DNA from 3 places in the Peribacillus sp. TH27 genome. Region 2 is predicted to be linked to each of the others. Evidence: riboswitches for the same ligand, from Rfam matches in the RefSeq annotation. Region 2 holds a riboswitch; each other region holds the start of a gene.
What was found. A riboswitch is a leader RNA that binds a small molecule or an ion and turns the genes downstream of it on or off. The one in region 2 is predicted to bind cyclic di-GMP.
Positions count from the first base shown of each region.

Region 1: linked by a shared signal. The riboswitch ahead of JFU24_RS24565 (anti-repressor SinI family protein) and the one ahead of JFU24_RS17995 (anti-repressor SinI family protein) in region 2 are both predicted to bind cyclic di-GMP.
Region 3: linked by a shared signal. The riboswitch ahead of JFU24_RS30425 (anti-repressor SinI family protein) and the one ahead of JFU24_RS17995 (anti-repressor SinI family protein) in region 2 are both predicted to bind cyclic di-GMP.

Region 1 covers NZ_JAEKEV010000002.1:4,815,168-4,825,743, reverse strand. Annotated here, with positions in the region: gene tagU (polyisoprenyl-teichoic acid--peptidoglycan teichoic acid transferase TagU) at 1-278, shown strand, start outside; gene JFU24_RS24580 (hypothetical protein) at 738-1,196, opposite strand; gene JFU24_RS24575 (VanZ family protein) at 1,353-1,844, opposite strand; gene JFU24_RS30875 (hypothetical protein) at 1,841-1,972, opposite strand; gene JFU24_RS24570 (hypothetical protein) at 2,283-2,420, opposite strand; gene JFU24_RS24565 (anti-repressor SinI family protein) at 3,164-3,295, opposite strand; cyclic di-GMP riboswitch class I at 3,316-3,397, opposite strand; gene JFU24_RS24560 (acyltransferase family protein) at 4,179-5,360, shown strand; gene JFU24_RS24555 (YveK family protein) at 5,479-6,222, shown strand; gene JFU24_RS24550 (CpsD/CapB family tyrosine-protein kinase) at 6,209-6,838, shown strand; gene JFU24_RS24545 (sugar transferase) at 6,856-7,494, shown strand; gene JFU24_RS24540 (SDR family NAD(P)-dependent oxidoreductase) at 7,518-8,504, shown strand; gene JFU24_RS24535 (oligosaccharide flippase family protein) at 8,522-9,973, shown strand; gene JFU24_RS24530 (O-antigen ligase family protein) at 9,954-10,576, shown strand, end outside.
Region 2 covers NZ_JAEKEV010000002.1:3,459,364-3,469,939, reverse strand. Annotated here, with positions in the region: one part of gene prfB (peptide chain release factor 2) at 1-58, opposite strand, end outside; gene secA (preprotein translocase subunit SecA) at 207-2,720, opposite strand; gene JFU24_RS18000 (helix-turn-helix domain-containing protein) at 3,161-3,484, shown strand; gene JFU24_RS17995 (anti-repressor SinI family protein) at 3,634-3,774, opposite strand; cyclic di-GMP riboswitch class I at 3,811-3,897, opposite strand; gene JFU24_RS17990 (hypothetical protein) at 4,078-4,275, opposite strand; gene hpf (ribosome hibernation-promoting factor, HPF/YfiA family) at 4,769-5,326, opposite strand; gene JFU24_RS17980 (flagellar protein FliT) at 5,582-5,923, opposite strand; gene fliS (flagellar export chaperone FliS) at 5,923-6,324, opposite strand; gene JFU24_RS17970 (flagellar hook-associated protein 2) at 6,351-7,865, opposite strand; gene flaG (flagellar protein FlaG) at 7,881-8,243, opposite strand; gene JFU24_RS17960 (flagellin N-terminal helical domain-containing protein) at 8,569-9,393, opposite strand; gene csrA (carbon storage regulator CsrA) at 9,531-9,764, opposite strand; gene fliW (flagellar assembly protein FliW) at 9,764-10,207, opposite strand; gene JFU24_RS17945 (DUF6470 family protein) at 10,216-10,576, opposite strand, start outside.
Region 3 covers NZ_JAEKEV010000002.1:4,155,078-4,165,653, forward strand. Annotated here, with positions in the region: gene JFU24_RS21405 (hypothetical protein) at 80-619, shown strand; gene JFU24_RS21410 (DUF6980 family protein) at 797-1,003, shown strand; gene JFU24_RS30840 (hypothetical protein) at 1,245-1,370, opposite strand; gene JFU24_RS21415 (DinB family protein) at 1,548-2,051, shown strand; gene JFU24_RS21420 (ketoacyl-ACP synthase III) at 2,268-3,251, shown strand; gene hmpA (NO-inducible flavohemoprotein) at 3,572-4,792, shown strand; gene JFU24_RS21435 (VOC family protein) at 5,255-5,671, shown strand; gene JFU24_RS21440 (LacI family DNA-binding transcriptional regulator) at 5,829-6,845, shown strand; gene JFU24_RS21445 (YybH family protein) at 6,949-7,341, opposite strand; gene JFU24_RS30425 (anti-repressor SinI family protein) at 7,643-7,771, opposite strand; cyclic di-GMP riboswitch class I at 7,790-7,876, opposite strand; gene JFU24_RS21450 (DinB family protein) at 8,113-8,631, shown strand; gene JFU24_RS21455 (VOC family protein) at 8,942-9,436, shown strand; gene JFU24_RS21460 (amidohydrolase family protein) at 9,720-10,574, shown strand; gene JFU24_RS21465 (UxaA family hydrolase) at 10,567-10,576, shown strand, end outside.

The DNA.
Region 1 (10,576 bases), 1.4 Mb from region 2:
CCATTATCGAGGCTGTTATCAAGGAAGGCGCAAGCATTTCATCCTTGACGAAATACGATGAAGTTTTCGGTGCACTAAGTAAAAATATTCAGACAAATTTGACGTTTGATGACATGATGGACATCCAAAAGAACTACCGGGCCGCAAGCAAAGACATTTCCGAATCATCCATTAATGGCACTGGAACGAAAATCGACGGAATCTACTATTATATTGTGTCGGAAGAAGAACAAGAAAAAGTTCAAACCGAATTAAAAGAACATTTAGCCATAAAATAATAAATAATAAAAAAGCTGTCTGGACCCGCATCCAGACAGCTTTTTCATTTTCTTCGTCCAATATTCTGACAAAAAACGGACATCAATTGTAGAGATTTGTTGGAATCTTTGTTGTTTATTAGGCGCAAAAAGACGGTATAATCTAGTATGAGTTGAATATTCCTTTCTTCTACTTGAACCTTTTTTATCACTAGACACTATTATTCTTTGGACACGAAATTATGTTAAATATCCTTCATATTCTATAACAATCATAAAAGGAGTGAATTGTATGAAAATCAAGGCAGGTAGTTGGACAATGCTAAGCAAACAGGACAAAATGTTTATTCTGAAAGCCATCAGTGATCGCTCTAAAATGAAATATGTTTCATGAGAAGGAAAACTGTTGATTTCCTAGGTATATACCCTCTCCATTTTCAATAATTAAAAGAATCTTAAACCTCGAAAAAGGAGAGGAATCTATTCAAAACGATAATCCCATAACAAACGCCATTCGTCTTTTTCCTTTACCACATAGCAATCCTGTTCTATTGTAAACACGCCAAAGCGAGAATCGAAGACCTGTGTTACAGGAATCATATAGGCAGTTTTATGCACTTTTCCATCCTTAGCCAGGCTCCAGTTCTTCACTTTCTTAGATCGACCTACATCATACTGAAAGGTTTCCACTTCCATATGCGACATAAAAACATGGGCCCGATTTTGCACATAATCGCCTCGATTCGGGAACCGCAGCTTCATTTCAGAACTTAATAAATCCCATGACTTCCCGAACTCAGCCCCACTCTCATACTCATAAAAATCCTCCACCAAGCGTACAGGGCCACTCGGCCAAAGAAAAAAGATACAACCTCCTACAGCTAAAACTAGGAGCATACTTGCCAATATTCCTTTTGGACTCTTATTTTGTCTTTTCATCTTTCATCACCTTCACAAAGGTCATTGCTATAATATATATGGGATAAACGATAAAAAAGAAGCATGTTGTTAGACATACTTCTTAAGTATTGTATGGGTACGGTTTCATGGGAGATTTCTTATTTATAAGGAGTTGAAGGATAAAGGGGAAATCATTCAATGACGCTTTCGCCGTCGATTTATTATAAAAAAGCATAAAATACCTAGTAATCCACCAAACGTATCAAGCATAACATCCTGCCACAAGGGGGTACGTCCACCTGTGAATTTTTGATGCAGTTCGTCCGCACTAGCATAAAAAAGGACACACAAAAGAGCACCTAAAGACGAAATAACGCCGTTTTTTACAAAAGTGCGCCAAACACTAATCGTCAAAAAACCGAACACAAAAAAGATAATAAGATGGGCACCCTTACGAATAAAAAACTCCAAAAACCCAGCCACTCCAGCTGTATGAACACTCACCTCAAGCCCACCATACATAAATGAAATACCACCGAGTTTTTCATACAAAAACGGGGTATTTAACTGTCCTAAAAAGGGAGAAATCCTTTGCTCCTCATACGTCTGTGAGGAAAAAAAGAAGATTAACATGGCCCATAAAACGAACAAAGCTGGGATTAACCACTTACGGAACTTACGGATCATATTCTATCATGTTCCTCAATGATACCGCTTAGTTTTTCCTTAAGATCTTCCACAAGATCATTTACTGTAACATCCTGCTGAAACTCGCCTTTTGTATACGTATCTATTAATATATCAATAAAATCCATTAGAATATCCACTCCAATTTGAATAGAGCCTCTATGTAAAACAGTTGTACTAAACCTATTTTTCTAAAATAAGGAATATAGCTCTTTTAATTGATAATCACATATAAAAAGTGTATTGGCAAGCGGAAATAAATTCAAAAAGGGTAAAATCAGAATTTTTAAAGAAATATTAATAGAATAATCACAAAAAGTTCATAACTGACGGATTATTAATATCATCAGCTGAAAATATGTAGTTCATTAGGTGTAAAAAACAAAAGAAAAAGAAATCAAAAAGGACTGATCTCTCAGCCCTATTTGATAAACACCCTTATGATCGACCAAGAAAAAAAGTCAATAAAGAAATCAAGATTAAAGTAATAGTAATATAAGACCCAATAAAAATTTTCTTGCTTCTTTCTTTCTTTTCATAAACTTCCTCGAACGTAATATATTTATTTTTTGTCATCAAATTCTCCTTGTATTTTGATGGCAGCTTGACATCGCCCTCTGCGAAGTCCTTTTAGCTTTTTCTTTATAGTATAGTATCGTCAAATACACAAAAATATTAACTGTTTTATTCACTATTTTTTTGTTGGGCATTTATATCTATTCGTCACTTTATAGTCTACTATAAATCATACAAAATACATTAATTCAAAATATTCCAATATACCAATTACCCTATTAAACTGTCCAAGGTTTCATCCATCACTAAAAAGTTTTCTATCTTTATCTGTTGCTAAAGAACTGTTTTTAGGGCTACAATTTGTTTAAACCATTTACTGTTCTTAAATAATACCACTTCTTTGTACTCACTACCTTCTTCATATTAATCCAATGAGAAAACGCTTACAATAGTACTATATACTTATTATCCTGATTTTTTATTAAATATTTTACTACTTGTTGAAAAGTCTTAGAGCCGGAACATTCTAGTCGGAAAAATATCTAATTATATCCAAATATTCTATAGAAATATTGGTACTTACAATTTCCGAACAATACTATAGGGAACTAACAATATATTGTGCTAATCTATTAGAAACTCTTAGGTATCAGCTCACGCAAATGACTAATTTTGTTGATAGCAGATCGCTTCATCCGCAAGCTTTTAAGTTATAACAAAAGATAACAGAAGAATCCAGTTCATAAAAAAAAAGGCTGAATAACAGCCCTCCAAAGTATATATATATTTTTGTTTATCTAATTCTAATTCTTGTGGGGCTGATTATTCAAGTTCTGTTCATTCTGAATAAACTCTCGCACTTCTTGAATGGAAACCCCTACACTTTTTGCTTCCAAAATTAAAATAATCCATTCTGCATCAATTTTTTTCTGCATATCTTCTTTTTCACCCTATTTGTGGTAACACAGCCGTCTTAGCATAGCCTTAGACCTGTAATTTTGCGTCCCTACTTTTCAATAGGTTTGCGTTTCTCAAGAGTATTGAACATTTTACGTAATCTTCTTACGATGGTGGTTAAAAACCATGATAAAGACACTTCCATTATCTATTTAAAAAGCTTAACTCCAATTAATTTAATTGGTGTCCAAATTTCTCTCATTTGAATTAAAGGCATAAATTCATTTCATCCTTTTTGCGGTAAACCAGCCTCCTAGCAAATACCTTAGACCTCTGGTTTTGCGCCCTTACTTCAATTACTATATTGAGATTAATTATACTTAATAAGTTAACAATTGTTAATAGATAACTATTAATTACTTTATAACATTATTCGATAAAGTTTTAATTAGTAAGTAATTCAAATATCTTCTTAATAATCTTAAGGTCTATATTCTTTAGTCTAATGACAGGCTATAACTAATTCTCTTCCTTTATATATTAAACATAAAAAAACTACTATATATAAACCTTTGACATAAACAGTTTTTCCGTCCCCCATTTACTTTAAAACTGACTTTGAAAACTGTATATCCCTTATATAAAACCTCCCCTAAATACCAACTGGTCAGTAACACTTTCTTTAAAGTTTTTTAAATTCAAATTCCAAGAAGATTGAAATTTACCAGCTTTCCGGAATTTCCTTGTAGATTCAAATTTAAACTTCCCCTAATAATTTGCTTATAGATTAGGATACCATGGTTCACCTTTTTACTTTTTTTGTCTATTTTTGTCTACCTTTGTCTGTTTTAGAGAACTAACTATACTTTATAACGAACAAATGCTATATTATAAAAAAAACGGTTCTTATGGAGGGGGAATATGTCTAGTAGATATGAGGAATTAGACTCACTAAGAGGATTAGTCGCACTTATTGTATTAATTGGGCATTATATGATGATATACCCATCATATGCAAGTTATCGGTATGATTCAAGCAGTCCCTACATATTCTATTTATTCAAGGAAACTCCTCTAAGACTTTTTTTCAGTAGCGGCAATGAGTCTGTCATTCTATTCTTTGTATTAAGTGGTTTTGTTTTGTATTTATCTATTAATAATGAGAAATTCCATTATCCTACATACTTAATAAAACGAGTTTTTCGAATTTATTTACCATATCTAGTAGCAATAATTATAGCTATATTGGCTAAAATGCTTTTAAGCCATAATGATATGCCGTTTATTAGTAACTGGTTTAGCAAATCCTGGACCGTTTCAGACACACCGACTCTATTATTACAACATCTTTTGTTTATCGGGAGTTACAATACTGACGCCTATAACAATGTAATATGGTCTCTTGTCCACGAAATGAGAATCTCGATTATATTTCCAGTTTTGATTTTTCTATTTATACGAAAAAAATTCAAATATTCCTTATTTTGGTTTATGATTTTAAGTTTTTCATCAACTATGGTTTTATATTTGTTTGGTTCCAATTTGAACATAACTAGCAGTCTTTTGAGTTTCCACTACATAACTATTTTTTTATTGGGAGCAATATTAGCGAAGTATCGCCATTACCTATTTAACTATACTTCCAAGATGAAAAAAACTGTAAAAATTGTAGTACTGATGATCGCATTTATTTGTTTTATGTACGAAGGTATAATTGGTGAAGTAGATTTATTAAACAATTATATTTTCAGGGACTATGTTGTATCGTGTGGTGTTTGTATCTTTATGATTATGAGCATATCTTCCTTAAAACTTTCATCATTATTACGGTCTAAAGCACTTACTTTTCTCGGTAAAATTTCTTATAGTCTGTATTTGTATCATCTCATCTCGTTATTCTCCTTCATGTACCTATTTTATGATAAGTTGCCTACCGGCTTAATATTAATGTTTTCATTCTTCTTTTCCTTTTTACTATCTTCATTGGCGTATGTATTCGTTGAAAAACCATGCATGAACCTTGGATCGTATATTACGAGAAGAAAAAAACCAGTAACAGAAATATCCGTGAATCCTAAACCTGTAAAACGAAAAATAGGGTAAAAGCTTACCTATATTAAGTGGGATTTTTCAAACTGATAGTGCGAAATGAAAGGTAAATATTTATTGAATATGAGTCTCAAACAAAATTTTTACGATTCCTAAAAAAGTGGTGAAATTGATGAATGAAAAAGTAAAAATTAAAGATTTTATACGAATCTTAAAAAAGCGAATATTAATCATTATACTTTCTACACTTTGTATTACTGGTTTCGTTATTTTTTCGTCCATGTACATTATGAAACCGACTTATCAGTACTCTACTCAAGTTTTGGCAGGATCTTTAAGTATGGGAGAAAAGGAAACTTCCATAAATAAAGTGCAAGAAAACAGACAGTTGGCTCTTTCGTACATGGATATCATTAAAAGCCCACAAATTATGACAGGAGTTAAAGATTCGTTAAACCTAAAGACTTCAAGTTATGAGTTACTCAAGCAAGTTTCCATTACCAATAGAGATAATTCGCAGATTATTATTATTACCGTCAAAGATTCTAATCCTGAATCAGCTAAAGCCATTGCACAGGCTGTCGCAATTCAGTCCATAACTAAATTTAAAGAGTTTGCAAATGTAAAACAGATTAATATTCTTAATGATAACGAAATGGAACAAGCAGAACTTCTTTTTCCAAAACCAAAGTTTATTATAGCCATTTCCATCGTAATAGGCTTTTTTGCTGGAATAGGTTTAGCACTTCTTCGAGAACACTTTGATGATGCGGCTTACAGCGATCGTGAGCTTGAGCGTCTTGGACTTCCATTGTTAGGAAGAGTGAACTTAAATACAAAAATGAAAAACAAAAAACGGAAAACACCTTATCAGACATTATCCTCTACGGAACGAGGTGAACATGGTGGCTATTAAATTCACAAGGAAACAATCCTTTTATCTAAATGATGTCAACAATAAAGAACAATTTTATTCCATATGTAACAATATCGAATCAAATCTCAAAAAAGAAGATTCACTATTAATGGTTACATCACTTACACATTCACAAAATATAGCTAATGCAACCGCGTTCTTAGCCCTTGCCTTTTCTGAACAGCGTAAACGAGTGCTGGTAGTGGATGCTAATCTTCGCCAACCTTCTCTACATCATGTGTTTAATATCGATAATTCATTTGGTTTGACCAACTTGCTCTTAGGTGAGCACCCCAAAAATAGGGATCATGCTATACATATAAAGGATAGTCTTTTCTGTTTACCCACAAGTGAAGTCCAGTATGAGCCAACGACATTATTAACTTTAGAGACCCTTCCCTCATTAATTGAGGAGTGGAAAGAGCATTTTGATATTATTCTATTTCATACTTCAGATAGTATAAACAAACCTGATGCACAAATTCTAGCGAAACATTGTGATGGCATTATTTTAGCGATACAAGAAGGAAGAGATAAGTTAGAAAAGATTGTGAATGTGAAAACACAATTTGAAAGGGGCAAACATGAAATAACCGGTACAATGATCATTTCATGAATAAAGGAGGGTAACCATTGGATTCAAAGATTAGAGTTGATGGACAGGAAGAAATACTGATAAACCCGATACCGACATCATCATATTTTACTTTAAAGCGTTCAATAGATTTTATCATTTCATTTTTTATGTTACTTCTTTTAACACCTATTTTAGTTTTATTCTGTATTCTTATCCCTATTGACTCAACTGGTTCCCCCTTTTTTTGTCAACAACGACTGGGATTAAATGGGATATCTTTCAATATGATTAAATTACGTTCCATGAGTTTAGATGCCGAAAAAAACGGGCCACAATGGGCAAGTGAAAAAGATTCTAGAGTTACAAGAATAGGAGCATTTATACGAAAAACCCGCATTGATGAAATTCCTCAACTTATTAATGTTTTAAAAGGAGATATGTCACTCATTGGTCCAAGGCCTGAAAGAGAGTTTTTCTATAAGGAATTTGATAAGTTTTTGCCTGGCTTTAAAAATCGTTTATTTGTTAAACCAGGCATAACTGGATGGGCCCAAGTAAATGGGGGGTATGATTTATCACCCAAAGAGAAGTTGAATTTCGACCTATATTATATTCAACACCGCTCACTTGCTATGGAAATCAAGATTTTGTTTCGAACAGTGGCCATTGTATTTACTGGTAATGGAGCTAGATAATCGATTAAAAGGGGTTTTGAAAAATGGATAAAGTACTAGTAACCGGAGGATTTGGTTTTATTGGGTCTCATATTGTGGATACATTAATTCGTAATAATTATGAAGTGGCTGTTTATGATAACTTATCTACCGGATCTACCGAGAATGTCCATTCAAAAGTCATTCCCTTCTTTGGAGATGTAGAAGATGAAGGCTCACTAGAAACGGCGATGGAAACATTTAGGCCTGACTATGTCGTTCATCAAGCTGCACAAGTTAGTGTACAACAATCAATTTCAGATATTACGAATGATGCGCAGATCAATATCATGGGAACCATAAATATTGCTAAGCTTTCTCACAAGTATAAAGTTAAAAAGATTGTATTTGCCTCATCAGCGGCTGTATATGGAAACTCTAATGTTATGCCAATTACCTTATCGCATGATACTCATCCCTTATCACCTTATGGTGCCTCAAAAAAAACGGCTGAAGATTATCTAGAGCTTGCAAAAGAATTATATGATTTAGACTATGTGAACCTCCGTTACAGTAATGTGTATGGTCCAAGACAGACAGCAAGTGGTGAAGGCGGTGTTATATCAATCTTCACAAATCTTGTCATTAACAATAAGCGGCCTGTTATTTATGGTGATGGTTATCAAACAAGGGATTTTGTTTATGTAAAAGATGTAGCAAATGCCAATCTAAAAGCGTTAGAATTTGATGGAAGTGGAACATTTAATGTTTCATCAACTACTAGTACAAGTATCAATCAATTATTCTCGATTATTCAATCATTTGGCACACATGATTTATCCCCTATTTATCAACCAGCCAAAAATGGAGACATCAAAGATAGTTTACTATGTAACAAAGTGAGTATCCAAAAATTGGGTTGGCACCCCGTTTATTCGCTTGAAAAGGGACTTGCGAATACATATGACTATTACCTTAAACAAAATCAGTCTACTATAACTACAGATAAATCACCTGTACCACAACTCAATCCAACTACTATATCGTCATAAAATGGGGATAGAAACACGTGAATAAGAAGAAAAATTCTATTTTTAAAAATATTATCCATTTATTTTACAGTACAATTCTATCTAATGTTTTAAATGCAATTACACTCATATTATTAGCCAATTATTTTAACTCAAAAAATTATGGAATTTTTAGTGTCGCTCTAGCTCTAGCTATGATTATGAACTTTTTCACAGACCTCGGAGTTAGTAACACTTTCCTTCGAGAAGGGTCGAAGAAAGGAAACTTAGGTACTACATTTTCTTCTTATATTAAGATCCGGGTTGTATGTTTGCTTTTAGCATTTATTGTATTTTCTGTCGGCATTCATGTCCTTTATCAAGAACAACAAATTCTTTATATGATTTATAGTTTAATGATTCCCATGGTCATTGGTTTGGCGATACAAAGTATAGGAATCACCTATTTTCAATTAACGGAAAGGATGCAGTTTATCGCGTCCATTAAAATCTTCTCAGCCATTGCATTAATCATTTCAACCACGGTGAGTATGGGCTTAAAAGTGGATGTCCATCTAGCAACATTTTTATATGGATTTTCTTATTTAGTAGGAGGCCTATACAGCCTATATTTACTTCTCAGTAAAGCGGATTTAAAATGGAAATCTCCTTTTGAAAAACAATTATTAACAAATCTTAGTCCGTTTTTAATCAGTGGGTTATTTATTATGTTAACCCCTCAATTAGGTCCCTTAGTGTTAGAAAAAACACTGCCTTTAACGCTTGTTGGTCTCTTTGCAGTCGCTTATCGGATTCCTTCTGCTCTATACCAAATACCAGGAGTTATTGCAGGCGCATTTTTCCCCCTCTTATTTAAGCGATACAACCGTGGCGAGTTGGAGGAACATACTAGATTAAATATTCTACAAATGAAAATTATGTCCTATACCGGTATGTGTATGACCATATCCCTATTCTATTTGGCTGAATATCTCGTCACTATTTTATTCGGAGACGAATGGGGAGCAGCGGTGCTACCTTTAAAAATATTGTCCTTTATTATAGTCCTACAAGGCTTTAACATTGCTATTGCGGACGGCCTCACAACAAAAGGGTTACAGAACCGGCGTACTATCGTACAGTTTATAACCATCGCTATTGGTTTGTTGTCCTTCTATTATCTGAGCGTAAGCTATGCAGTGGCTGGTTCAGCTTTTGCCGTTTTAACTATGGAGATCGTATCATTCATTGGTTATGTCGCGGTTAATCCAGTAAAAAGAACGATATTAGCCAAGGTTATTATTCCATATGGGTTCTTCTTTTCTGTAAGTTTTATCCTTATACACTACTCATTATCTCAGTACCCTTTTATAGCCATGTTATCTACCATCATTTTAGTTTCTACTTTAATTTTACTATTAGATAAGCCAATCAAGGGCTTAATAGTAGGTTTTATAAAAAAGAAAAATCAAGATGGGAGACAAAAAGAGAATGGAAAGATCGCAAATTAATAAAAACACCTCTATGTGGCCAGTCTTTCTCTTGTTATTTTTTATTACACTTAGTAAATATAATTTGTCTATCGGTTTTTCATTGAAAATTTACATGATTTTTCTAGGCATTTTCTTGTGCTTGTATTTTCGGGATTTTTACTTTCATACCCCTTATCATTATGAAATTTTATTGCTGTTATTTTATTTCACCTATTGTCTGAGTGGCGCTTTTTCACAGTATCCGGAATCAAGTATTCGAGTCATTCTAGGAGTGATACTTGTACTTGGCTGTTATTTCATCATGAGATATATACTGGAGCTAACCTCAATAAGTGCCATTGAAAATTCCATTGCAAATGTCGGGATCATATTTAACGTCATTAGCTTATTATTGTACATCATCGGAATAAAGGTGACGGGTAGATTCCCAACAGGTGTTGAGGTTACATCTTATGGATTATTATTAGACCGAGATTATCCGAGATTAATTGGATTGCTTGATGACCCAAACATCTTTATTTTTTTTAATACATTGTTTTTTTCCTTTTATTTAACAAATTTAAAAGGATTCAAGCATTCAATTGGATTCATCTTATGTGTGATTACCTCCCTTCTTACTTT
Region 2 (10,576 bases):
AGTCTGTTAATCGTTGTGCGGTTCGTTCAAGTTCATTTCTAATTTCTGCTAATTCCATTTCTCTTCACCTCATTAAGTATGTTAAAAAAACCCCTGTACAGGGATGTGTTTCAGTACCAATAAACATCTTCAAACTATACGCAAACTAAACATGAAAAGAGGCGGCAAGTTCTTACACCGTCTCTCTTATCATTATACACCTAACTTTAGGCTAAATTACCATGGCAATTCTTATATTTTTTGCCGCTGCCACATGGACATAAGGCATTTCGCCCGACTTCATCCTTTTTACGGGCTGGAGCCTTCTTCACTTTTCCTCCATCTTCTTCCTTCGGATTGACCGCTTGTCCTTTTATGACTTCTTTCCGCTCTAAATTGTTGCGAATTTCAGCTTTCATAATGTATTTAGCGACTTCATCTTCCATGGAGGCAATCATGGCTTCAAACATTGCGAAACCTTCTGATTGGTATTCACGAAGTGGGTCAATTTGACCATAAGCACGAAGGTGAATCCCTTGACGCAATTGTTCCATAGCATCGATATGGTCCATCCATTTGCTATCCACCGCACGAAGAACGATAACCTTTTCAAACTCTCGCATTTGATCTTCTGAAAGCTCTGCTTCTTTTTGATCATAGTCTTCTTTCACTTTATCTAAAATAAATTCAACCAATTCCGATTCATTTTTTCCTTCTAAATCTTCTATTGTGATTGAACCTTCATTGAATAGGTTACCATTCAAGTAATCGACAAGACCTTGTAAGTTCCAGCCTTCTTCATCACCCATTGGGGCAAACGCAGCAACATTGCGCTGAATGGATGCCTCAATCATCGTCTCAACAATTTCACGTAAGTTTTCACTTTCCATCACATCAAAACGCTGTTTATAGATGATTTCCCGTTGTTGACGTAGGACATCGTCATACTGCAGCAATTGTTTACGCGAATCAAAGTTATTCCCTTCCACTCGTTTCTGAGCAGATTCAACGGCTCTCGTCACCATTTTACTTTGAATTGGCTGTGAATCATCCATACCAAGACGTGCCATCATACTTTTCATATTATCCGAACCGAAGCGTCGCATCAGTTCATCTTCCATTGATAAATAGAATTGAGTAACCCCAGGATCTCCCTGACGACCGGAACGACCACGCAACTGGTTATCTATCCTTCGACTTTCATGACGCTCCGTACCGATAACAGCAAGGCCGCCAAGTTCTTTGACACCTTCGCCAAGCTTGATATCCGTACCACGGCCAGCCATGTTAGTAGCGATTGTAACTGAACCTTGATTACCTGCATTCGCAATGATTTCTGCTTCACGCTCATGATTCTTTGCATTCAAAACATCATGAGGTATACCTTTTTTGGATAAATACGCAGAAATGACTTCAGACGTTTCAATGGCAACAGTACCAACAAGCACTGGCTGTCCTTTTGTATAACGCTCAGCGATGTCTTCCACAACAGCGCGGAATTTCCCATCCGTTGACGCGTAAATAAGATCGGCGCGGTCATCACGAACAATATTCCGGTTTGTTGGAATCGCAATAACATTCATATTATAGATATTCCGAAATTCCTCTTCCTCTGTCTTAGCTGTACCTGTCATACCAGAAAGTTTTTCGTACATCCGGAAATAGTTTTGGAACGTGATGGTTGCAAGAGTCATGCTTTCATTTTGAATTTCAAGGCCCTCTTTTGCTTCAATTGCCTGATGAAGACCTTCACTATAACGACGGCCCTTCATTAAACGGCCAGTGAATTGATCGACGATGACTATCTCGCCATCTTGAACAACATAATCCACATCCAAATGCATGGAAACATGCGCCTTCAGAGCCTGATTAATATGATGGTTTAAGGTAACATGGTTGATATCGAACAAGTTATCGATATTAAATGCTCTTTCAGCACGGTTCATACCTTCTTCGGTCAGCTGAACACCTTTTGTTTTTTCATCATACGTATAGTCCGTTTCTTTTTGTAACGTCCTCACAAACGCATTTGCTTGGATGTAAAGCTGTGCCGATTTTTGCGCTGAACCAGAAATAATCAATGGCGTTCTCGCTTCATCAATCAAAATCGAATCGACTTCATCGATGACAGCAAAATGCAACGGGCGCTGTACCATTTGTTCTTTATACAAAACCATATTGTCACGCAAGTAATCAAAGCCTAACTCATTATTCGTGCTATAAGTAATGTCAGCATTGTAGGCAGCTTGTTTTTCTTCTTTAGAATGACTGTTCAAATTCAACCCAACAGTCAAACCCAGGAAATCATACAATACACCCATCTCAGTTGCATCACGGTGCGCCAAGTATTCATTGACAGTCACGACATGCACACCTTTACCAGTAAGCGCGTTTAAATAAACCGGCATGGTTGATGTTAATGTTTTACCTTCCCCCGTTTTCATCTCAGAGATGTTTCCATCATGAAGTGATGCCCCACCCATGATTTGAACACGGTAAGGATACAAACCAAGAGCTCGTTTTGCCCCTTCACGCGCAACCGCAAAAGCTTCAACAAGCAAATCATCCACGGTTTCCCCGTTTTGATAACGCTCCTTAAACTCCTCTGTTTTGGCGCGCAACTGCTCATCCGATAACGCAGCTGTCTCATCAGCCAGCGCTTCGACCTGATCAGCGACTTTTTCCAGACGCTTAATTTCTCGCTTATTCGGATCAAAAACTTTATTTAATATATTAAGCATTCAATAACGCTCCTCTATTATGGTAATGATCATTCAATAACACATTCATATAAGTAAGAAGAAACACACCTTCTGTTAATACTAATCCAAGCTTAATTTTAACACTTCTATTCTAGAGGTACAACTTCATGTCACTCTATGTCTATGGACCTGAATTCAGTTCTTACGAAAAACATTGGATAAAAGAGGGGTAAAACTGTTAAAATAGAGGGAAGTAGCAAAAGTACATTACACACTCCCCACTTTTCACATGAGTCCTTAACAAGACAAACGAAAATGCGAAGTAAGCACAACCTTCTATCAATAGAAATTTTTGGTCCCTCTATGACTGATAGTCAGTTGAAGCAATCTAGCTTTTCAGGCTTCCTATTCCTGTGATTTTATGTGGGTTTAAAACTTATAAATCGAAGATAAATAGAACATGTTTCGAGGTGGTATTGTTGATTGGTGAACGTGTAAAAAAACTGAGAGAAGAAAAGAAAATGTCAATGACTGAACTAGCCGATAAAGCCGGAGTAGCAAAGTCATACTTAAGTTCGCTCGAGCGTAACTTACAAACGAATCCTTCTATTCAATTTCTCGAAAAAATCTCTTCTGTACTTAACATTCCTGTAGATGCCCTTCTTTACGATGCACCAAATAAGGAATCCTTGGACACTGACTGGATGAAAATTGTTGAGGAAGCTATGAATTCTGGCGTTTCAAAACAACAATTCAGAGAGTTCATTGAGTTTAATAAATGGAGAAAAGATAAGCAAGAATAGATGAATTCTAAACTATCTTCACAAACATAAATAGTACTGCTCTATCAAACTAGTATTGATAGAATTTCAGAAAATAAAATAATCCCTATAAGCAGCTATGTTGTAAATCAACTGTTTATAGGGATGTTTTTTTCATTCCTTTTTGGTTCTTAGTTTTCATTGTTCTGCTCTAGTGGCACATTTAGATTCTCTTTTTTTAAAAAAGCACTAATTTCTTCTTTCTTAAAACCCAATTTCCTAGCTTCTGAAATCAACTTCACCCATTCTTGATCCACTTCCACGTTAACCACCTCTTTTATCCTCCTAAAATACTACTTGTATGTATTTCAGGCAGACCAGCCATCTTAGCATTAAGCAAACTTAGGCCTGTGCCTTTGCGCCCTCATCTTTCACTGAGCTTGCCTTTGTCAGGGAAATTATTACAAAAACTATATTTATTAAGTTATTATAGCGAATATTTGCTCCAAATATTGCTACTTTATGTCGCTAAATTACCACAATGCACAACTTTTTATCGACAAAATATTACAAAATCAAGAAATCCATGATATTTTTTGTCTATTTCATGTACAAAACAAGATGGTTCAAATGATTCACGTTCGTTTTTTTATAAAATTATAAACATTGCCCTTCTTATTCAAACGATGGGGCATATTAATTCTTTCCATAATAAGTGCATCAAAGGCTTTTTGCGCAGACAAGTCCTCACCGCAGGTCGGACAAAGCCAACCTCCATATTCTGCACTGCTAAAAGACGCTCTATGACATGTATAGCAATTTTTCTGATACAAAAATCCAACTCCTCTGCACCATAATCAAATCATTTTATATAAATAAATTATTGTTCTTTTTAAAGAACTTTAATCTGAGTATAGTGCAATAGGAGGGGTTATTTAAATAGGTATAAGTACCTATTTATCTTATTAAAGAACGGAAAATGTTCTTTTTAAAGAAAATGCAATACATTCCATACTTCATTGTGTTTTTTAGAGAACAATGAAATTCCCAGGAGCCAACCAATTAATCGATACTATTTGATACCTTGTTTTCAACAGATGGATTTTACTTATTATCACATTATCAAAACACTTATCAAATTGCCGAAAGATCATTAAGGAAAAAGGAAGGAAATATAAACAACCATTGACTTCTATGGTTGAAATCGGTGGTTATTTTTCCAGAGCTTATAGAACTCCTTAGCCCAAATGAACATTGCAATGGATGGAGTAAAATTTAAAAAGCACAACCCATAGTCTGGGTTGTGCTTTTGTTTATAGATTCATATTAACTAGGTTCAATTAATCCGTAGCGCCCATCTTTACGACGGTACACAACGTTCGTTGTATTTGTATCCGCATTGGTGTAAACGAAGAAACTGTGACCAAGCATATTCATTTGCAGAATCGCTTCTTCACTATCCATTGGCTTCAAATCAAAGCGCTTATTGCGGACTACTTCAATATCAGTATCATCTTCAAATTCATCCACCACTTCATCAATTTCCGTATTAAAGGCGAACGCCTCAGGAGTTGTAGATAAGTTGTTACGGAATTTACGATTGACTTTCGTTTTATGTTTACGAATTTGGCGTTCAAGCTTGTCATTAATCAAGTCAATAGCAGCATACATATCCGCATTTTCCTCTTCAGCGCGAAGAACCAAATTCTGCATAGGAATCGTCACTTCGACCTTGGATGTATTATTGTTAACTTTCAAATTCACTAACACATTTGCATCTGGTGTATTGTTAAAATATCGTTCTAACTTGCCAATTTTCTTTTCGACGTATTCTCGAATTGCTGGAGTTACCTCAATGTTTTCACCGCGTACGTTGTAATTCATAAAGTGAGTCCTCCTTAAATTAAGACTATACAGTTAGATTCTACAATACCCCTCCGGTTTCCTTTAGAAACACATCATGAAATATGTCGAGATTATGAAACAATTGTCGGAAGGTTAGGAAAGGGTTGATGTCTGCCCTAGCTTTATTATAACAAATACAAAGCTATAAAGAAAAAATTAAGCCCTTAATATTTACAGAAAATTTAAAAACAATTAACATTAAAACTGTTTGCAATTAAAACGGCTGATTAATATCTAATTTCTTTTATCGTAGAACACGCCATCTGTGGATAATGATTGATAAGGGTTCACATATTTATTAGTAGATTCTTTTTTGAGACTTAGCTGTTTAATATCGCGTTGGATTTCTACTTTTTGTTCTTCTAGAAGTTGTGAAACTTTTTCGTTGAGTTCGATTAACTTCTTCCCTAAATCCTGTTCAGAATCAGAAAAAGGCGGTTGAATCCCTGCCATCAACTTCTCCCGCTCCTCAAGCAAGGCCTCAACCTTTTCAATTTTCCGGTCCCGATCCTGCTCATTTTCCAACGTCGAAAGTAATTGGTTCGTTGCCTCATAAAAATGTTGAATAGCTCCCATTATGCTTGACCACTATTGGCAAATTGCTTCTGGCGGTTCAACTGAATAGCTTCCTTCCATGTATCGCGAAATTCCATGACAAACCCTTCAACCTCTTCTAAAATATCCAGATCACTTTTAATGTTGGCTTCAATCAAGCGTCGATTCAAATAATCATAAAGGGACATTAATTCCTTGGATATAGCCAAATCCATTTTTAATGTGACCATTAGCTCCTGAATGATTTTTTGCGCTTTAATTAAATTCGTGTTTTTTTCTTGAAAGTTTTTTTCCGCAATTGCTTTTTTGCCCAATGTAATAAACTTAAGGCATCCATTATAAAGCATTAACGTAAGTTCACCTGGAGAGGCAGTATTCACCGAATTTTGTTGATAAGATTGGTAGGGATTATTGATTGCCATCATTCAAACTTCCTTTCTAAAATTGCTTAGCTGAAATACTGAGATAGGCTGCTGCTTTGACTATTCGCTTTCGAAATCGCTTTCTCCATGGCTGTGAATTGATTATAATAGCGGGTTTCTAAAGCCTTCAGCTTGTCTTGCCAACTATCTATTTTCGTATTGTAGCTATTTAAGAGTTTTCCAATCGTGAAACTTGAATTATTAACAGAAGTCGCTTTACCTGCTTTATCTTGGATATTAGTCATCGTCGCTTTGATATCAGCCCTCAACCTTTTGGCCAATCCCATTTCACCAGTTGTTTCTCCTGATTTCATAAACAAATCATAAATTTTGTTTGGATCCTCTGAAATAGCAGCACGCAGTTTTTCTTCGTTAATGGTTAACTTACCACCTTCAAGATAGTTACTTGTAGTAGTTATTCCAATTTCACTTAATGAGTTGACGGAGTTGCTTCCACCAACAGAGGTATATAGCGAGGTCCGCATTTTCGTAAGGAGACCCGTCAACATAGAATCTCCCCGAAGTGTCCCACTCTTTGCCTTCGTTTCCCACAGTTTAATTTCATCCTCAGTCATGTCTTTCCTTTGTGCCGTGGTCAACGGTTGGTATGCACGGTACTTTGTTTCATCTGTCTTCGTTTTGATGTTAGCGATAATCTCATTGTACTTGTCAACGAATTGGGTAACAGTATCTAGAACTGCGTCTACATCTGAGGTAGACGAAAAGGTTACCGGACCCGTATTCCCCTGTTTAAGAGTAATTTCAACACCGTTAATGGTGAATGTGTTGGCGGAACGTTCAATATCCAGACCGTTATAATTTAAGGTTGCATTTTGACCGGCCGTTCCTCTACTCGCTCCAACAGCAACTATATTATTTTCATCTAAATTTAGGAGATCCGTAAAGAGTGTACCACTCAAACCAATTTCTGCAGTAACACTCGTTCCATCTTCTCTTGTTAATCCATCTGGAACTGCCCCCGTGTTTTTCGCCGTAAATGAAATCTGTTTCGTGTTCTGATCATAAAAAGCGGTAACACCTGAATTAGCATTAATTTTTGATATTAAACTATTTAACGTATCAGTATCTTCAATTTTTGTTGTAAAGGTATTTAAAGAACCGTCCTTATTAATCGTTTCAATTTTTATTTCCTGTCCTATATACGCTTCAGGAATGATATCTGTTGCTTTTTCAACTCCCACTGCCCCATTACTGAGCATAGTTGCTGCTGAAGCTAATTTTCCTACTGTCAAAGTCCCAGAAAAATCAACCGTTGAATTGATATTCTTTACTGAGATTGCATTAGGATCAGAAACCGACACTGTTTTCTTAATAAAGGATTTTTGCATCCCCACTCCATCTTTAATAAGGGTATCCAGTTCCAACAATAACTTATTGATCTCACGATAATCATCTCGCTGCCATTCAGCATTTTGTTTCTTTTGTTCTAGCGTATCCAAAGGAACACGTGCAGCCTGCATCATACTGCTAACAAGCGCGTCAATATCCATCCCACTCGCTAAACCGTTAATTCTTACCATCGTAACATCACCTACCTATACTTTTTCATCTACCATAATACCGACGAACTCGGTCATCGCTGCATAAAAGTCTAAAAGCTTCTTTGGTGGGATTTCCCGAATCGTTTCATTGGTTACGTCATCCACAACCTTGACATAATACTCATTCAATTTTTCATGATATTCAAAACGAACTGCCGTATGTGTTGGATTCAGAAAGGTGTTTAAACTATCAACTACATCTTGAACCCTTTCTTTTGAAGGCTCAATATTAGATTCCGCACTTTGTTCTGAATAGGTAACTGTATTTATTTCTCTCTGATAGTAGGAACTAATTCCATCTGAAATTGCTGTTCTAAGTTGTGAGGAAAGAATATTCGTGGATAAACTCTCCAGCATCTTAATGCCCCCAATGTATTATCTTTATTTTTTATATCGGTAATTACTATTTTATATTTAGGCTTTCAACATTTCTTAAGAAGTAAGATATACGGGATTTATTTAGTAAGCATCTATTTAAAACCTTGGAAACTTTGATTATACCTATGACTTTCTGTATTCTTCGATAATTATTCTTTTACTAACTCTCTATGAAAAAGGATTCTACCTTAGCGAGTTTAATATGGACTATTAAGTAATACTTTAGCAATTTAATTTCCTTAGAAACGAAAAAAGACTCTAGAAAAATTCTAGAGTCCTTTTTTTCTAAACTGTAGAGTAAAAATTAACGTAATAACTGAAGAACACCTTGTGGTTGTTGATTAGCTTGAGCCAACATTGCTTGAGCTGCTTGAGAAAGAATTGAATTCTTAGTTTGGTTCATCATTTCTTTTGCCATATCAACGTCACGTACACGAGACTCAGCAGCAGTTAAGTTTTCTGAAGCATTATTTAGATTATTGATTGTATGCTCCAAACGGTTTTGAACTGCTCCTAGATATGAACGACCTGAAGAAACAGATTCTATTTGAGCCTGTACAGCAGTAACAGCAGCATCAGCACCTGCTTGAGTTGATATATCTAATGCAGCAACAGCAGTGTGAGCAGCAGATAAATCAACACCTACAGTAGTTAGGTCGATGTCAATTGTTTGACCTGCATCAGCGCCAACTTGAATTTTACCGTTTGCGTCTGAACCGTCCAGCAATTTTTTTGTGTTGAAAGTCGTATTGTCTTTAATACGCTCTATTTCTGAAGAAAGTTGTGCAAATTCATCTTGTAAAGCTTTACGATCTGCATCTACATTTGTGTCATTTGATGCTTGAACTGCTAATTCACGCTGACGTTGAAGGATAGAATGTACTTCATTAAGTCCTCCCTCAGCTGTTTGAATTAAAGAGATACCATCTTGGGCGTTACGAGAAGCTTGGTCAAGACCACGAATTTGCCCACGCATTTTTTCAGAAATAGCAAGACCTGCTGCGTCGTCACCTGCACGGTTGATGCGAAGACCTGAAGCAAGTTTCTCCATTGATTTAGATTGTGCATTTGTTGCACTTGATAATTGACGGTGTGTGTTTAGAGCTGCGATATTGTGATTAATAATCATTTTTGTTTCCTCCTTGAGTTTTAAGTTCCCACATCCATGTGGTTTTTTACGATGAATAGTGAATAAGACTCCCGTCTATTTCACTACTTATCGTTGTATGTATAATATCGACGTGCGTAGAAACATATTTAGAGATTTTAAGATTTTTTCTTGAAATGTTCATATAAATTTTCCAGAATACTGGTTTCTGTTTTAGTAGCTTCATTATTTTCTTGCTGAATTGATAGATAGATTTCTTTTCGATGAATCTCCACATTTTTTGGAGCATTGATACCAAGTTTGATCTGTTCGCCTTCTATAGCTAAGACCGTAATTTCAATATCATTACCTATCATGATCGATTCATTAGATTTTCTAGTTAGAACAAGCATTATTTTTCCTCCTGTTCTACTGAAGGTTCAATAAGAAGATGCTTAGTCATGTAGCCACTTCCGTTCATGATAAACTGCTTTCCTGTTTTTTTAGAGCTATTTAAAATGATAGGTGCTTGAAGATTAGCGGTCGTTTTCTTGAAAGGTTCGTGGATTGTTAAAATGACGAACGTAATAACCTCCTTTTCTGCTTCTATTTGCAAAGTAGATAGTACCTCATCAGAAAGCTTCACTTCATAATCATGAAAAATATCAAAAGGGTTCAAAATAATAAAAGCAACCTCTTTTGTTGTTAGAGATTGCAGAACGACAAATGGTGTTTCCTCCAAAGCTAGCAAACAAAACTGTTTTTCGTCTAAAAACCCTGGTATCCCGCTTCCAAATGTATAAATGTTTTCTTGTGCTATCTCTATTTCGCCATGAAATTTTGTTTGTCTATTCATATATGTTTTCACTCACCTATCTCATCTGGAAACAAATTAATGAAATCTATATCCAGCGAATTTTCTTGTAAAACTTCCACTTCTACATTACCTGGCGTGTATGTATGGTTTGGCTTATTAACCTGCACATCGATGATCGGTTTTTGAGGGGTTGCTTCTATTTCTACCTGAGCCGGTTGATAGTCCAGCTGAACACTGAAATGAGAGGGAATCCAGCCGAGATTGAATTGCTTTTCTGGCCCCTTGCTGTTTCGCTTCGCCTGAACCGCGATTGCATTACCTCCGTTTTCAATATGTCTCAACTCCGTGCCCTGCTGTGACCTTCTTGCCATACCTGCCAGCCAATCCTGATAGCCCTGCTGTGCAAAT
Region 3 (10,576 bases), 700 kb from region 2:
TCGAAAGTTTGAGCGAGAGAATGTATTAGGAACTGATGTTAAAATAGAATAAAGAGAACGATTTCAAAGGGGGATAAGATTGAAAATAAAGATATTTTTTTCGTTTTTAATTTGTATAGCATTTTTAATTGGTTGTTCAAAAGAACAAACATTTGAAGATTTCTTTCACAAATCGATAGATGAAATGCACTTAGGGGAAAAGGATTATTCTTATTCGCTCGTTCATAAGCAAATGAATGTGTTGCATGAAGATGATGCCATTGCAGTATTTAAAGAAAATAATGCACAAGGGGAACAAATATTTATTGCTTACTTTGAAAAAGAAAATGATAAATGGGAATGGAAACAAACAAGAGGAGCAGAATGGAATACACCTGTTAAATGGTCTTCAATGAACCAAGTTTCATACATTTATTCAGGAGCAATTAGTGATAATTCTATTTCTGAAATATATGCAGGTGATGAACCAGCGAAAATCATCAAGGTCGAAGGTGATAAAAGGTTTTGGTATGCCATCAGTGATGTCAAAGATATAGAAGTAAAGGTAGTAAAAAAAGATGGTGCTGAAGAAATCATTGAAGAAATCGACCAAGAGCTTTTAAAGGAATGGGATAAGTAAAGTGGGATATATAAAATAAACATACGACTTACTTCAACTAACGGGTGTAATCATTCTTTAAAGAGATATGATGAAATGCACTTTTACTTATGTAACAAACAGGGCGGTTTGTTGAATAAAGTTTGATAATATAATATAAAAAACAAACTAAGTGAGGATTACCTAAGGAGAAATCGAATGAAAAAACATTGCTGTGATGATATGGCATATCACGCGAATTTCAAATGTGAAATACACGAAAACCCATTTGAATGTCCAGATAAACTTGTAATCTATTATGAAAAAGATAATGAGTACGGGTTGATAATTCACGATGGTGGTTCATCATCTGTCGAAATTTTGTTTTGCCCGTGGTGTGGTAAAAAGTTATTAGAAGGAAAATAATCAGTTGAAACCCTTGTTGATTAGTTGGTGCTCTACTTGAATAACAGAGCAGGGTTCGTTTATAAATCCTATTCCAAATGGTTTGAAACCTGTGAATTAACGAGTATTCGTGAGCATTATCGTATTAAACTGAGGGAGTTTAATAAATACTGGAGTTTTAAACGCTGGAAGAAAAATTCCAATAAAAGCGTAAATTAAAGGCAGGAAACAACTTCCTGCCAATGATCATTATTTGGTGTGGTTACTTCCTTTTTTGACTTTTCAATTTGTTCATTTCAAGTTCTGCAGCATATTCTTCTTGTGATTTTCCTTGCTTTTGACTTTCAGATTGAATTTTTTTGAATTTATTATCATTTAGATTAGGCATATAAACACCTCCTTTGAACATAAGTATTTTGTACAAACTTATGAGTATTATTCGATGATTCGCTATAAGAGGAGTAGTTGGGGATAATTCCCTTAAAGGATTTACCGGAAAATTATTTATCATTTAGGCATCAATTGTTTAACACGAAATAACTTATGAAAATGGAGGGGAATTAATATGACACAACCCGTATTAAAAATGTACAACTACCACGTGTGGGCAAATGGAGTTATAATTGATCGTTTAAAAGAACTTCCACAGGAAATTTATCATCAGGAAATTCAAAGTGGTTTTTCTTCAGTATCAAAGGTGTTGTCTCACATTTATCTCACAGATTACGCATGGTTTGACATAATCTCAGGTAAAAGTATGAATGAAGCAATGGGGTCTACGGATCAATTAAGAAAAGAGGTGGAAACGAAAAGTATTGAGGAAATGAAAAAAATATTTCTAGACTTATCTGAGCGAAACAAAGCACTTCTGAACAGTCAAAAAGATTTTGAAAAATTGATTGTGGTAGATAATCCATATGCTGGGTTGCTTGAAACTTCTATTTCTGAATCGGTACTACACGTTGTTACTCACGGATCATATCACCGTGGCAATATAGCTACCATGTTGCGTCAAATGGGGCACACCTCTGTTATGCAAGATTTTGGACTTTACCTATATTCCAATTAGAACAGAGTAGCTCAAGCACAAAATCCTTTTTAATTGGAAAAGTTCTTTCACTAACGAGTGCTCTACTTCAATAAGGGGGTTGCATGGGCAACTCTTTTTCTTATGGGGCTAAAGGTTAAGGGTAGTTGCATAAGATTTTTTTTACTTTATAATTAGTACCAGGTATTAATATCAGTTATAAAATTGATGCAATTCATAACACGAGGTGGCTATTTTATGTTCAAATCCAAAGCACGTATTACTGCGATAGGTTCTTATGTTCCAGAGAAAAGGTTAACAAATAAGGACTTAGAAAAAATGATTGAAACCAATGATGAATGGATTGTTAAACGTACTGGTATTAAAGAACGAAGAATTTCACATGAAGAAGAGTTTACTAGTGATATAAGTTATAAAGCTGTAAAGGATTTAATGGAACGGTATGATAAATCAGTCGAAGATGTTGATATGATTATTGTCTGTACCTTTTCACCTGATTTCAACACACCAAGTGTAGCTTCTTTAGTCCAAGCAAAGCTAGGTATTAAGAATACTGGAGCTATTGATTTAAACGCTGCTTGTGCAGGATTTACTTATGGGTTGCATGTAGCTAATGGATTAGTAACATCTGGTTTAAACAAGAAAGTTCTTGTTATTGGAGCTGATACTTTATCTAAACTTATGGACTATGAAGATCGAGCCACTTGTATTTTATTTGGAGATGGTGGAGGGGCAGTTCTTGTAGAATATGATGAACAACAACCAAGTTTTATTTCTTCACATTTATATTCGGAAGGAGCAGGCGGAAAACATTTATATAGTACAAACCTATCGACACGTATAAATGGTGAAGACTTAAATAATAGTGGTAACCTTGTACAAAATGGACGCGAGGTTTATAAATGGGCTGTTACTACTGTTCCAAAAGGAATGCAAACTGTGATGAAAAATACTGAATTTCATTTGAATGATGTTGATTGGTTTGTTCCGCATAGTGCAAATTTAAGAATGATTGAGTCAATATGTGATAGAAGTGGTTTTCCAATTGAGCGTACATTATATAGCTTAGTGGAGTATGGAAATACTTCCTCAGCATCAATACCATTAGCTTTAGATAAAGGAGTAAGTGAAGGAAAGCTCAGTAATGGTGAGAAGATTTTATTATATGGTTTCGGTGGTGGATTAGCACAAGCAGGATTGCTCATCAATTGGACTCTATAACGCTTTTTTTCTTCAACTAACCGATGCTTTACTTAAAAATCAAGAGCTACTGATCAGCAGTTTATTTTCTTATTGAGCTAATGGAGCCCGTTTAATTTAACAAGGATACTAAACAAAGACATCGTACTATTAGGTATGGTGTCTTTGAATTATCTTAAGGGAATTTCAAAATCTCCAAATGGGCGGAAGAACGCCTTTAGTAAGAAGTTTGGGTTGGTTAGTGATAAGTTGAATGTGGCCAAAATATCATGTTTACTCTTATATTTAGTGGGAATGCTATTTACAGTAGTATCCCTGGAATTTGAGGAGGACATTTTAACATGCTTGATGCTAAGACCATAGAAATCGTTCAGTCAACAGCACCTGTTCTCAAGGAACATAGTAAACCAATAGGAAAGAGATTTTATGAATTACTATTTTCAAAAGCGCCTGATTTGTATAACCTTTTTAACCAAACCAACCAAAAAAGAGGAATTCAACAGGAGGCCTTGGGGTATGCTGTCTATGCTGCAGGTGAACATATTACGAACCTTGAAGCGATAAAACCTGTAATTAAAAGAGTTACTGAGAAACATCGTGCCATAGGGGTAAAGCCTGAACAGTATCCGGTTGTAGGTGAAACGTTGCTTCAAGCAGTTAAAGATGTGTTGGGTGACATAGCCACAGATGAAATCATAGAGGCATGGGGAAAGGCATATGGCTATATTGCAGATGCCTTTATTGATATTGAAAAAAACCTCTATGAGGAAACAGAACATCAGCCTGGTGGATGGGAAGGATACCGAAGTTTCAATATCGATAAAAAGATAAAAGAAAGTGATGCGGTAACCTCCTTTTACCTAAAGCCTACAGACGGAAAACCCATTGCTTCCTATCATGCTGGCCAATACCTAACACTAATGGCGGAAATTCCTGGGGAGAAATATACGCATATACGCCATTACAGTCTTTCGGATTCACCTGGTAAGGATTACTACCGAATCAGTGTTAAACGTGAAGATGCCCATGGGGATGCTCCATCTGGAATTGTATCAAACTATTTACATAGACAGCTGCAAGTTGGAGATACGCTGCAATTTTCTGCTCCTGCAGGTGACTTCGAACTTGATAACACAGATTTACCTGTCGTTCTAATTAGTGGCGGTATTGGAATTACACCATTGCTTAGCATGTTAAATACCATTATAGAAAAGCAACCACAACGTCAGGTTACGTTTATCCATGCAACAAGCAACAGCCAAACACATGCTTTTAAAGAGCATCTGCAACAAATTGTGAATGATCATCAACATATAAAATCAATTGTCGTCTATGGTGCACCAACAGAAGCCGATCGGACCTCTGGCCATTTTGATAAAGAAGGATACGTGGGTTTAGACTTCCTGCAATCTATCGTTCCATCAAAAGAAGCTAAATTTTATTTCTGCGGACCTATTCCTTTTATGGAAGCAATCAATGAGGCCCTAAGTAAATGGAGTGTATCGAAAGACCATATTCATTATGAAGTATTTAGTCCACTCGCTATTTTAGGAGAAAAATAAGTAAATTAAATTTGTGAATAAAAAGGATCTTTGATTGAAGGTCCTTTTTTCATGGCTAATAAGAAGAAAGGGAAGTCTTGAAATACTATTTATTACTAACACAAGAAGGAGAAAGGATTATGAAGAATAACGAAAGCGATCTCCCGACAGGATTAGCTAAACCTGCACAACGAGCACTCGCTGGAGGTGGGTACTTGTAACTTGAGCAGTTTACTAAGCTAAGTGAAGCAGAGGTCTTGCAGCTACATGGTATGGGAGCTAAGGCATCGGAGCAAATTCGTCGTGCTCTTTCTGAGAAAGGATTAGCGTTCGCCAACGGTTCTTGAAAAACCTTTGTTGTACATATTACATTAGGATGAGAGGTACTGCGGTATCTCCTTTTTTTGTTGCGAGCAGGATTATCGAAAAAAGCAACGAATAGTAGGGTAATGAACATAAAATAAACGAGTGAGGGTGAATTTGATGGGAGTTCAAGCGGAAAAGATCTTTGTTAACTTGCCTGTTAAAGATTTGAATGCCTCAATAGAATTTTTCACAAAAGTTGGCTTTGAGTTTAACGAGCAAATGACCAATGAAAATGCAACGTGTGTGGTTATCAGTGAATCTATATATGTCATGTTATTGGTTGAAGATTACTTTAAAACGTTTACCAAGAGAGAAATCCCGGATTCAGCAAAAAGTACGGAAGCTATTGTGGCATTATCGGTTAAAAGTAAGGAAGAAGTGGATGAGATCGTGAATAAAGCCCTGGATGCTGGTGGAAAGCCTTTTAATGAAGCCATTGATCATGGGTTCATGTACGGTTGGAGTTTTCAGGATATAGATGGACATCTTTGGGAGATATTTTACATGGATGAAAGCGGATTTAATCAAAATTAAATCTATTTCAAGACACAATCCTTCACTAAGGACTGTGTCTTTTTTTGAAGTTCAGTGTCGTACCTGAGTCAACATGATTGCCTGCTTGTTAAAGTATAAAATAACAATTTATACTTATGATACAATATAAGGGAAAATGTAAAGGCGGGTACAAAAAGTGACGACAATTTACGATATTGCAAAAAAAGCAAATGTTTCACCGATGACTGTATCGAGAGTTATTAATAATAAAGGAAATATCAGTGAAAAGACTAGAGAAAAAGTAGAAGCTGTTATAAAAGAGTTAAACTATATACCAAATTCAGCTGCTCAAAGTTTGAATATTAAAAAAACCAAGTTACTTTCATTAATCATAACTGACATCACTAACCCCTTTTTTACAAAGGTTGCAAGAGGCGCTGCGGATAAGGCTAATCAAATGGGATATCAGCTTATTTTATGTAATACAGATGAAAACTACGAAAAAGAAAGTGAGTATATCAATGCATTAATTTCTAAAAGGGTAGATGGCGTAATTATTGCTCCTACAGGTGATCAATCGACCAAAAACTTAAAGAAACTTATTAAAAACAGAATCCCATTTACATTAATAGATAGGCAAATTGAAGATGTTTCGTGTGATAGAGTGCTTGGAGATAACTATGAAGGGACAAAATTGCTTCTTCAGCATTTAATTGATTATGGTCATCAAAGAATAGCAATGGTTCATGGCCCACTTACGATTTCCACTTCGAAAGAGCGGTATCAGGCGTATATTGAAACGTTAAAAATTAATGATTTAAAGATAGATCCCGCTTTCCTAGTAGAGACTCATTATAAACAAGAAAAGCGATGGAATGGAATCGCTCATTTGGTTAATGTTTCTCCTGCTGATCGTCCAACAGCGATTTTTGCAGCGAATAACTTCATTGCCATTAAAATTATTAAAAGTTTACGAGAAAAAAAGATTAAAGTTCCAGAAGACATTGCCGTCGTTTGCTTTGACGATTTAGAATTATTTTCAGACTTTGATCCTTTTTTGACTGTATCTTCGCAGCCTGCTTATGACTTCGGATATTTAGGAACACAATTAGTGATTGAAAGAGTAGATGAAGTCGGTCCAGCTGATTATCGCACAATAAATTTAAAGCCTGAATTGGTAATCAGAAAATCATCTGGAACTCCTATAAAATAATAGGAGTTTTTCTCTGCTGCGGAGATTAGCACATATGAAAAAACCACCTAATAACCTAATAGAAGGTGAGCCTTTTCTATTCATTCAAATATCTGAACATGAATTATTCAAGTAATTCAGCACCGTAAGAATTATCAATTATGCAACGCCAGGTACCTGTAGAATCCTTTTTAAAAACATAGGTAGCCATTCTTTCCATTGAGAATGCCGAATCAGTCTTTTGATTGGCACTCAGTAGGGCTTTTGCTACAACTAATGCCGTATCACCTGTTTCAATTATTGCCATCTGTTCTTGATTAACAATTAAACTATGATTAAAATAATCAGCGATAGCAACGAATGCCCGACGTATTTCTTCTTTGCCTTTAGCTAACGTTCCAGGTTTTACAACTAATGTAGCATCCTCTGAATAGAAATCCATTAATTGATCGAAATCCTCGTTATTTATTGCTCGGTCTGCATTCTTTATTACTAGTTCTAACTCATGAGTTTGCATATTTGCCCTCCTATCCGATAGGTAATTTATAGGGATTCCAATTTACCCCTTAGTGAAGAATATTCGACTGTCTTGTTGAGGAATCCTTCTCTTGGCCAAATAAGAAAAATCAACTTCATTACTATAAAGCCATTTTTGAAGGGCAATCTGCCTATAGGGTAGCAATGAAAATAATTACCGTAGCAAACCATCCTAGTTATTACAGCTAAAGGTGAATTATTAGCTTTTCTATTTTGATAAAGTAAAGAAATAGAAAAAAGGCGTTAATGTGTAAAAAATGTGTCAGGCAGCAAGCATAGGCCTATTGTCTACCTTCTAATAAAAATCCCCTAATTTCCTCTAACGGTATTTCTACATTGATAGCCATTTGAATGAGTTCAATCCATTCTGTATCTAATTCTTTTACTCTGTCATTTGTCTGAAGTAACATTACCTATTCCTCCGTTGAAGAGGTAGCCCAGCTATCATAGTCAATCTGACCTTAGACCTGTTAGCTTTGCGTCCTAACCTTTCGATTAGTTTGCCGTTTTCTCATTTTATTATAGTTATATATTACTATCTAGATAGTGCTAATGTTGTCGTAAATTGTAGAAATGTAATTATTATTCTTTAAAAACAAATTGTTAATTCGATTGGGAGACCTGTTGAATGACAATAAAGATATTTAATGGGAAATAAAACTATTATATTTAATATGATTTTTTGTATTAAAGAAGGAACCATCCATTTTTAATAGAATGTAAGACTTTGATTAAGAGGAGGATGATCAGTTTGGAGAGAAGAGCTTTACTGGTATCTCGATTTCCAGAATATGAAGAAGAAATTGGCGGATGGCTATGGTGTTTAGAAGATGTTCGCCGTACTCTTTTAACAGAATTAACTGGAATCAGCCAAGGGATCCTTGATACAAAAATGGATGAAAGACAAACGATTGGCTCGCTGTTATATCACATTGCATTGGTCGAGGCAGATTGGTTATATGAAGAGGTTCTTGTTACTGAATGGGATTCTGAAATACGCTCGTTGTTTCCGTTAGAATGCCGTTCTGAGGAGGGCTCTTTAACCCATATTGAGGGACAAACTGTAGAAGAACATGTTAACCGACTTAATAAGGTACGTGAAGTGTTTCTTTCCCACTTTCGTTCAATGGATCTAACAGATTGGCGTAAACCGAGGGTTCTTGAACAATATGACGTCACACCTGAGTGGGTTGTGTACCATTTGATTGAACATGAATCACATCATAGGGGGCAGATTTTCCAATTGCTAAGCAAATTACGGAATGATTAAGATGTTAAAGAGTGGGAACTTTTTATCCATCTTTAACTAACTGATTGGCTCCAGTTAATTATCAAACCCACTAAGCGGTGGCTTGTTTATGAACATTAGCACATTATTCCGCATTACCAGCTATTTCAAGTGGTGTAGTTATTCCATTAAAGGGCGCCTTTATGAAAAAAAGAAGGTGCCCTTTTTGAATGGGACCATATTCTTGAATAACGGATAACTCTAAGATAACTGCAACTTCAGCTTTAGACTTAGCGGAAATAAAAACATCCTTTTTTGTTAAGACTTAGAGAATATATGGAGGTGCTTTAAAATGGGTATAAGAAAAATCACAACAAACTTGTGGTTTGATACACAAGCAGAAGAGGCGGCTAAATTTTACGCTTCTATCTTTAAAAATTCCAAGATTGGAAGAATCACTCACTATGGAAAAGAGGGGCATGAAATCCACGGGATATTAGAAGGAACAGTAATGACCGTGGAATTCCAACTGGAGGGCCAGGAATTCGTAGCATTAAATGGCGGTCCGCAATTCAAATTTACAGAGGCAATATCATTTATAGTCAATTGCGAGTCACAAGCAGAATTGGACTATTTTTGGGACAAACTCTCCGAAGGCGGAGACGAGAAGGCACAAGTGTGCGGTTGGCTGAAAGATAAGTATGGTGTTTCGTGGCAAATTATTCCTACGGCCCTAACTGAGATGCTAAGCGACCACGATCCAGAAAAATCAGCAAGAGTTATGAATGCAATGCTCCAAATGAAAAAAATTGACATCAAAACATTAAAGCAAGCGTATGAGGGATAAGATTACATTGTTTGAGGTATTAAAAATGAATTTCTTTGTTGTCACTTTACAAGACCATTTAATAAAAAGCTTGATTAAAAACCTGTATAAATGTATACAGGTTTTTTTAGATTGTTCCACTGAACTATCCTCGCTATAGGTCCTTTTTCTTATCTCTAAATATTAACAGTGTTGTTTAACAAATCCTTATTTTGATATTGTTGCAATTAATTTATTGACAATTTAAAATATTGTTGTTATTTTAATGTTACCGGTAACATTCTAGTAACAAGAGGAGGTCAAAATGATTATTGATGCTCATCAGCATTTTTGGAAGATTGACCGAGCTGACTATTCTTGGCTTTCAAAAGATATGGGAGTCCTCTATCAAGATTATCTTCCAGAAGATTTAGATCCCTTATTAGAAAAACAGGGTATTGCTGGAACTGTTCTTATCCAAGCTGCTCCTACATATGAAGAGACTTTATTTCTTTTATCATTGTATGAACGGTATGACTGGATTTATGGTGTAGTTGGCTGGATAGACTTATCTTCTCCAGCTTTTCCGAAGCAACTAGATTCGTTAATGAAACGACCGGGAATTGTTGGTTTGCGTCCAATGCTCCAGGATTTAGAAAATAGTGATTGGATATTACAAGAGCAAGTGATAGAAAATTTAAAATGGCTTATTAGATATAATCTTCCATTAGATTTATTAATTAATAATAAGCACATTTCATCGATTTTAACTTTATTGAAAACGCTTCCGAACTTAATGACAGTAATAGATCATATGGCTAAACCGAATATTACTAAAGGGGATTTAAGCGAGTGGAAAGAGGATATGTACTCTTTATCACTGTTTCCGAATGTTTGGTGCAAAATGTCGGGTTTAATGACGCAAGCGAATCCAGCTATTTGGAAAACTGAAGATTTTGAGCCATATATTCATCATATTGTGCAAACATTTGGTCCATCCCGTTTGCTTTTCGGCAGCGATTGGCCTGTATGTTTATCAGCTGGAAGCTATGATGACGCACTGCAGATTATTAAAAGAAATTTACCGGAAAATTTATCCGATAAGGAAATGGATAAAATATTTTCTAATAATGCGAAAGCCTTTTACAAATTAAAAGAAAGGGGAGATAGCCATGAGTAAGG